2 regions of the Erwinia psychrophila genome follow, and region 1 is predicted to be linked to the other one. Evidence: predicted binding sites of a transcription regulator. Region 1 holds the regulator's gene; the other holds the start of a gene.
What was found. The regulator CRP, encoded in region 1, controls carbon source genes, mostly activating them, when cyclic AMP is high. The targets are predictions, from matches to a motif close to ATGTGANNNNNNTCACAT.
Positions count from the first base shown of each region.

Region 2: a site for CRP is predicted at 1,760-1,777, ahead of aaeR (HTH-type transcriptional activator AaeR). Genes of this name have one in related genera too.

Region 1 covers NZ_JBCHVB010000004.1:59,170-63,351, forward strand. The annotation lists gene AAH446_RS11420 (creatininase family protein) at 1-169, opposite strand, end outside; gene AAH446_RS11425 (phosphoribulokinase) at 343-1,212, shown strand; gene AAH446_RS11430 (OsmC family protein) at 1,239-1,643, opposite strand; gene crp (cAMP-activated global transcriptional regulator CRP) at 1,953-2,585, shown strand; gene AAH446_RS11440 (YccS/YhfK family putative transporter) at 2,643-4,182, shown strand, end outside.
Region 2 covers NZ_JBCHVB010000005.1:273,533-277,714, forward strand. The annotation lists gene aaeB (p-hydroxybenzoic acid efflux pump subunit AaeB) at 1-362, opposite strand, end outside; gene aaeA (p-hydroxybenzoic acid efflux pump subunit AaeA) at 376-1,308, opposite strand; gene aaeX (p-hydroxybenzoic acid efflux pump operon protein AaeX) at 1,316-1,519, opposite strand; gene aaeR (HTH-type transcriptional activator AaeR) at 1,795-2,712, shown strand; gene tldD (metalloprotease TldD) at 2,812-4,182, opposite strand, start outside.

The DNA of each region.
Region 1 (4,182 bases):
CACGGGCGATGATGCCAGCATTGATCGCCGCATCCACCCTGACAGGCAGATGAGGGCCATGCTGCTCTACGGCCCCAATCGGCAATATGGCGATAACCTTGTCCATTTCCAGCTCGCTGAACTCACGGGTAGAGAGATCCCACCACCAGCGAGAAGAAGGCATATTCATAAAGCGTACTCTCCTGCACAGTTTTTTTCAGTCTGCGCGTTTTTACGTCCTGATTGAAGCAGCAAAATTGCGGCGGAGCGTTGCTTTTTAAGCATCAGAAGGCGGCAGAGATGACATCCACGCCTGAAACATGGTAACAATGCGAAGCGACTTTTCTCAGGGAGTTATCTGCCATGTCAGCTAAACATCCGGTGATTGCCGTTACCGGTTCAAGCGGTGCGGGGACCACAACAACCAGTACCGCTTTCAGAAAAATATTTCAGCAGCTTGGACTGCACGCAGCCGAACTGGAAGGGGACAGTTTTCACCGATTTACGCGCCCCGAGATGGATATGGCGATCCGTAAAGCGCGCGATATGGGTCGCCATATCAGCTATTTCGGCCCCGATGCAAATGACTTCGCGCTGCTGGAAAACACCTTTGTGGAATATGGCCTTAACGGCAGCGGCCAGTCACGAAAATATCTGCACACCTATGATGAAGCCGTGCCATGGAATCAGGTGCCGGGAACCTTTACGCCCTGGCAGCCGCTGCCGGAGCCGACGGACGTGCTCTTCTATGAGGGTCTGCATGGTGGCGTGGTTACGCCGCATAACAACGTCTCGCAGCATGTGGATTTGCTGGTGGGCGTGGTCCCCATCGTTAACCTGGAGTGGATCCAGAAGCTGGTCCGGGATACCAGCGAACGGGGGCACTCGCGGGAAGCCGTTATGGACTCGGTTGTGCGATCGATGGAGGACTACATTAACTTCATTACGCCGCAGTTCTCACGTACCCATATTAATTTCCAGCGCGTCCCTACTGTTGATACCTCGAATCCCTTTGCGGCCCGGGCTATCCCTTCGCTGGATGAAAGCTTTGTGGTGATCCATTTCCAGGCGCTGGAAGATATCGACTTCCCCTACCTGCTGTCGATGCTACAGGGCTCGTTTATCTCCCATATCAATACGCTGGTGGTGCCCGGCGGGAAAATGGGCTTAGCGATGGAGCTGATTATGGGACCGCTGGTCAAACGGCTGATAGAAGGGAAAAAGATTGAGTAAGCCCCGCGCACGGGGCCGGGGGCTGACTATACTGCGATAACTTCATAGCTGTGGGTAATCTCCACGCCTTTGCCCAGCATCAGCGCTACAGAGCAGTACTTCTCGGCAGAGAGATCCACCGCGCGGGAGACTGCTTTGTCGCCCAGCGCCTTACCGGTTACGATAAAATGCAGATTGATATGGGTAAAGAGACGCGGGGCCTCTTCGCGGCGTTCAGAGGTGAGCTTAACCTCACAGTCCGTGACCTCATGGCGCCCTTTTTGCAGAATAGAGACCACGTCAATGGCGCTACAGCTACCGGCCGCCATCAGCACCATTTCCATCGGGCTGGGGGCTTTATCGCCCGCATTGCCATCCATCAGCACCTGATGGCCCGATGAGGATTCTCCCAAAAAGGTCAGCCCCTCTACCCATTTAACACGAGCTTCCATAACAAACTCCTCTAATTCATTCAGTTAACGTCAGATTACGCTTTAGCGACAAAAACGGCAACGCCGCAGATTTCCCGCTATGCTGAAGCGAGACAACAGAAGACACTCATTCAAAGCTGTGTTACAAACAAAGCTGTAATATCTTCGCCAGTACTCTACATACGTGGCGAAACGGAACACCATAACGAGCCAGGCCCTGAACCGGGGTCAGGATAAATTCCCTGAAAGGGAACGCTTGACTTTTTCAACGCCTGACAGGGAACTCTGCCCCCTGTGTTTAGGCACGATGACAACAGAGGATAACAGCGAATGGTTCTCGGCAAACCGCAAACAGACCCGACACTTGAATGGTTCCTGTCACATTGCCATATTCATAAGTATCCATCCAAAAGCACGCTGATTCACCAGGGTGAAAAAGCGGAAACCCTCTACTATATCGTCAAGGGCGCGGTAGCGGTGCTGATTAAGGATGAAGAAGGCAAAGAGATGATCCTCTCTTACCTCAACCAGGGTGATTTTATTGGTGAGCTTGGCCTGTTTGAAGAAGGTCAGGAGCGCAGCGCGTGGGTACGCGCTAAATCCGCCTGCGAAGTGGCTGAAATTTCTTATAAAAAGTTTCGTCAGCTGATTCAGGTTAACCCTGACATCCTGATGCGTCTCTCTTCACAGATGGCACGTCGCCTCCAGGTCACCTCCGAGAAAGTGGGCAATTTAGCTTTCCTCGATGTGACAGGTCGCATCGCGCAAACCCTTCTGAATCTGGCCAAGCAGCCGGATGCGATGACCCACCCAGACGGAATGCAAATCAAAATCACCCGTCAGGAGATTGGTCAGATTGTTGGCTGCTCACGCGAAACGGTTGGCCGGATCCTGAAAATGCTGGAAGATCAGAACCTGATCTCCGCACACGGCAAGACCATCGTCGTCTACGGTACCCGTTAACCAGCCCCAATCCATGGCGCAACTTCGCCGTTGCGCCTTTCTCACTGGTACGGAAGGATGTGGCGCCGACTGATCTATCACCCCGAAGTTAACTATGCACTGCGTCAAACGCTGGTGCTTTGTCTCCCGGTCGCTATCGGATGGCTATTGGGTGATTTGCAAAAAGGACTGCTCTTTTCGTTAGTGCCTGCCTGTTGCAATATCGCCGGTCTCGATACGCCCCATAAACGTTTTTTCAAACGCCTGATCGTTGGCGGCACCCTGTTTGCCTTCAGCAGCTTCCTTATCCAGTATCTTGGCAATCACCAGGTTCCCTTACCGGCCACGCTTTTTGTGATGGCCCTGCTGCTAGGGGTTACCGGAGAGATCAGCCCGCTGCACGGCAGGCTGCTGCCGGCGTCACTGATCGCCGCCATTTTTACGCTCAGCCTGGCCGGGCGGATGGCGATCTGGGTGCCACCGATGCTCTATATTCTGGGCACCATCTGGTACGGCGTATTTAACTGGTTCTGGCTCTGGCTGTGGAAAGAGCAGCCAATGCGTGAGACGCTCAGCCTGCTTTATCGCGAACTCGCTGACTACTGCGAAGCAAAATACAGCATGCTGACGCAGCTGACCGATCCTGAAAAAGCGCTCCCGCCCCTGCTGGCACGCCAGCAAAAAGCGGTCGATCTGATCACCACCTGCTACCAGCAGATGCATATGCTGGCCGCCGGCCGGGATAATCATCATCAGCGCCTGACCCGCGCATTTCAGGTCGCTCTCGATTTACAGGAGCACATTGCGGTCAGCCTGCACCAGCCTGAAGAAGTGCAGAAGCTGGTTGAACAGAGCCACGCTGAGGCGGTGATCCGCTGGAACGCCCGGACGATTGCGGCCCGGCTACGCGAACTTGCCGATGACATCCTCTATCATAAGCTGCCCGGGCGCTTTTCAATGGACAAGCAGCTGCACGCGCTGGAAAAGATCGCCAGACAGCATCCTGATAATCCCGTTGGCCATTTCTGCTCCTATCATTTCAGCCGGATAAGCCGCCTGCTGCGCCACCAGCGCCCCCTTTATAAACGGGACCTGATGGCCGACCGCCAGCGCCGCCTGCCGCTGCTGCCCGCCATTAAAAGCTACCTCTCGCTGCGCTCGGCGGCGCTTCGTACCGCCGGGCGTTTTGCCGTCATGCTCACGTTCGCCAGCTCGCTGGCCCTCTTTTTTCATCTGCCAAAACCTTACTGGATACTGATGACGATCATGTTTGTCAGTCAGAACGGTTACAGCGCGACACGCGTCCGCATCCAGCACCGTGCGCTGGGCACGCTTGCGGGACTGATCGTCGCCGCACTGACGCTACGTCTTCAGGTGCCGGAGCCGATAGTGCTGCTGGTGATGCTGATTATTACCCTGGTGAGCTACCTGTTTATCCGTAAGTACTATGGTCTGGCGACGATCGGTTTTACGGTTACGGCCGTTTACTCGCTCCAGCTGCTTTCGCTTAACGGCGCAGACTTCCTGCTGCCGCGCCTGCTGGATACGCTGATGGGCTGCCTGATCGCCTTCGCCGGGATGATCTGGCTCTGGCCGCAGTGGCAGAGCGGTCTGCTGC
Region 2 (4,182 bases), on a different contig from region 1:
TAACCCGCCAGCCCAAGGGCGTAAGAGTTCTCAACCCTGATTAGCGAGGAGAGCCAGACGCAGAACCCCGCCCAGAGACAGCAAAGCAGCAGCATCACGACCGGCGCACGAATGGTGGCGATAATAATAACCAGCGCGGCGATACAGCCGATAAAGGTGCCGATAATACGCAGCATACCGCGGTGACGCAGCGCCCCGGAGAAGGGATCGCCACCCGCCGCAAACGCCGTGCCGCCGGCCACGATAGCGGCGGTCATAACCGCCCAGCGGGGCGTCTCCAGATTGAAGTGAAAGCCAATCAGCAGCGCCAGCAAAATCGCAAAGGTGAGCTTGATCGGAAACCGCAGAAGATACCACTGCATAACGCGCTCCTGCTTAGCCGAACTCACGCAGGCGATGCATCAGCTTCATCATCGGCGACATGTCGTTAACCTGACGATCCTTCTCACCCGTCACCACTACCGTGGCGGTGGTGCCGGAAGGATAGAGATTCCCCTGCTGGTTATCGAGGCGGATACGCACGGGAACACGCTGCGCCAGGCGGACCCACTCAAGGTTGGAATCGATGGTTGCCATACCTTTGCTGTCAATGCTGCTACTGCTGTTGGTAATGCCCGCCGCAATGCTGTCGACGGTGCCATACAGTACGCGATTGCTACCCAACGGCGTGATTTCTGCACGGTAACCCGGGCGTATGCCATCAAGTTTGGTTTCTTCCATATAGGCCAGCACATAGAAGGTGTGCTGTTGCACCAGCGCCACGGCGGTCGCACCGCGGGTAATAAACTCTCCCCGGTAGACGTTAAGGTTGGTTACCCAGCCGTCAGCAGGCGCTTTGACCTCGGTACGCTCCAGATCCAGTTTTGCGGTATCGCGCGTGGCCACAGCCTTCGCCAGCTGATGCTGCGAAGTCTGGTAATCATTGTTCGCCTGGTCGACGGCTTCGCGGGACATGACGGACGCCCCCAGCCGGTTACGACGTGAGGCTTCACGGCGTTTTTCGCTCACCAGCGCCTGATAATAGGCTACGTCAGCTTCCGCCTGCGCCAGCGCCTGGCGATAACGGGGCTGATCGACCACAAACAGCACCTGATCTTTTTTTACCAGTTGATTATCGTGCACGCGTACATCGGTAATCAGCCCGCTGACATCCGGCGAGATCGCCACAATATCAGCCGTAAATTTAGCGTCACGCGTCCAGGGCGATTCGGTATAAAACACCCAGACGCGGAAAATAACGATGACGGCGACCATCACCAGAATAAGGGTGATGGCGTACCGGGAAATTTTTCTAGTTAGCGCTTTCACTATGACCTCAGACAAACAATCGGGAAACCAGATAGAACAGGCAGCAGTACAGTGCTGTATTAAAAAGGGCAGGATGCCAGACCAGGTCATAGATTCCGGTAGGCGTAATCAGCCTGCGCACCAGCCAGAACAGCATCAATGACACAATAATTTCAAAGAAGATGGGCGGAAAAGAAAGCCCAAATATTACGATAACCGGAAGCACACTCATCTCTTATCCTTGTCAGTCTTACCGGGCTCACCTTTTGCCACCAAAAAGCCGCCATCCTGCTCAGGCGATGGCTGTTTTATGGGCTGATGATGACAGGTTGACGCCTGGAGCAGTCAGACGATCGTTCGCGGCCTACAGTGAATAATAGCGTATTCAGGCACGGACTCTCAGGCGAGTGAGTTACGGAAAGGTAACCCGGCAGTGCTATAGTAACGTGGTTGACTATATCTTTACACCCAAACGTGATCTAAATCACTTTTAAGCCAGGCTTAATAATGGAAAGACTTAAAGGCATGTCCGTCTTCGCCCGGGTGGTGGAACTGGGTTCATTTACCGCAGCGGCCCACCGGATGGGGATGAGCGTTTCTGCCGTCAGCCAGACGGTGGCCAGGCTTGAAGATGAACTCCAGGTGAAACTGCTTAACCGCAGCACGCGCAGTATTGGCCTGACCGAAGCAGGAAAAATTTATTTTCAGGGCTGCCGCCGGATGATGGCGGAGGCGCAGCAGGTTCATGAACAGCTCTATGCATTTAACAATACGCCGGTTGGCACGCTGCGTATCGGCAGCTCTTCAACGATGGCGCAGAATGTTCTGGCGACAATGACCGCGGAAATGCTGAAAGAGTATCCGGGTCTGACGGTAAACCTGGTCACCGGCAGCCCGGCGCCGGATTTGATCGCCGACGGGCTGGATCTGGTGATTCGGGTCGGGGCATTGCAGGACTCCAGCCTCTTTTCCCGCCGGCTCGGCTCGATGCCGATGGTCGTCTGCGCGGCGAAAAGCTATCTGGCACAGCAGGGTACGCCAGAAAAGCCGTCAGATATCAGTAAATTTTGCTGGCTGCAGTACAGCGTCAGACCCGATAACGATTTTGAACTGACCGCGCCGGAAGGCATCTCTACCCGGCTCTCGCCGCAGGGGCGCTTCGCCACCAACGATTCGCAGACGCTGATTCGCTGGCTGGTGGCCGGCACCGGCATCGCTTACCTGCCGCTGATGTGGGTCATTGATGAAATTAACGCAGGCCAGGTAGAGATCCTGTTTACCCGCTATCAGTCCGATCCGCGCCCGGTCTATGCGGTTTACACCCAGAAAGATAAGCTGCCGCTGAAAGTGCAGGTCTGTCTTAACTACCTGACGGACTATTTTGACCGGGTGGGGGAAATCTATAAGGAATTTCGCCGGGAGTAGCGGCGGCTATTTAAGACGGGAGTCAGAGGTGGGAACGGTTTTGCCCTTCCCCTCACCGGCAGATTGCACCGCCAGTGAGGGAAAGAAAATCCGGTACAATCAGGCAGTGCCACCAACGGTCAGTTTATCCAGCTTCAGCGTCGGCTGTCCCACGCCAACCGGCAGGCTCTGTCCCTCTTTGCCGCAGACGCCGACGCCTTTATCCAGCGCCAGGTCGTTACCCACCATTGAGATCTGCTGCATCGCCTCAATACCGGAGCCAATCAGCGTAGCGCCTTTTACCGGTTTGGTGACTTTGCCATTCTCGATCAGATAGGCTTCTGACGTTGAGAAAACAAATTTCCCTGAGGTAATGTCCACCTGGCCACCGCCGAAGTTCGGCGCATAAAGACCATACTCAACGCTTTCAATAATATCCTGTGGCGTTGACTGGCCGCCGAGCATATAGGTGTTTGTCATGCGCGGCATCGGCAGGTGCGCGTAGGATTCACGGCGTCCGTTACCGGTGGGCTTAACGCCCATCAGACGGGCATTCAGCTTGTCCTGCATGTATCCCTTCAGAACACCCTTTTCAATCAGCACGTTGTACTGACCCGGCACGCCTTCATCATCCACTGCCAGCGAGCCACGCAGCCCTTCCAGCGTACCATCGTCCACCACGGTACAGAGTTCCGAAGCGACCAGCTGTCCCATCTGTCCACTGAAAACGGAGGTGCCGCGACGGTTAAAATCGCCCTCCAGGCCGTGCCCAACCGCTTCATGCAGCAGCACGCCTGGCCAGCCCGCGCCCAGAACCACCGGAAGCGTTCCGGCCGGTGCAGCAACGGCGCTGAGGTTGACCAGCGCCATGCGCACAGCTTCACGCGCCCAGGCTTCCGCACGCATCTCGCCCGACTCATCAGCCAGGAAGAATTCGTAGCCGAAACGGCCGCCGCCGCCGCTGGCACCCCGCTCACGCTTACCGTTCTCTTCAACCTGCACGCTGACGGAAAGACGCACCAGCGGGCGGACATCGGTTGCCAGCGTGCCGTCGGTCGCCGCCACCAGGATCAATTCATAGACGCCGCTCAGGCTGGCGCTGACTTCCTGCACCCGTTTGTCAGCGGCCCGCGCCGCGCTGTCCACGCGATGCAGCAGGGCAATCTTCTCTTCACGCGTCAGGCTTTGCAGCGGATCAAGCGCCGGATAAAGGGAACGGTGATCCACCGCGCCCAGGGTATGGGCGTGGCCGTTCCCCTGTTCGCGCACGATGCTTCGGGCTGCGGTAGCGCTCTGGGTCAGGGCGTTAAGGGTAATCTGGTCGGCGTAGGCAAATCCGGTTTTTTCGCCGCTGACGGCGCGCACGCCCACGCCCTGATCGATATTCCAGGAGCCATCTTTAATAATCCGGTCTTCCAGCACCCAGGATTCGTGGAAGCTGGACTGAAAATAGAGATCGGCATAATCCAGCTTACGTTCGGACAGCTGACC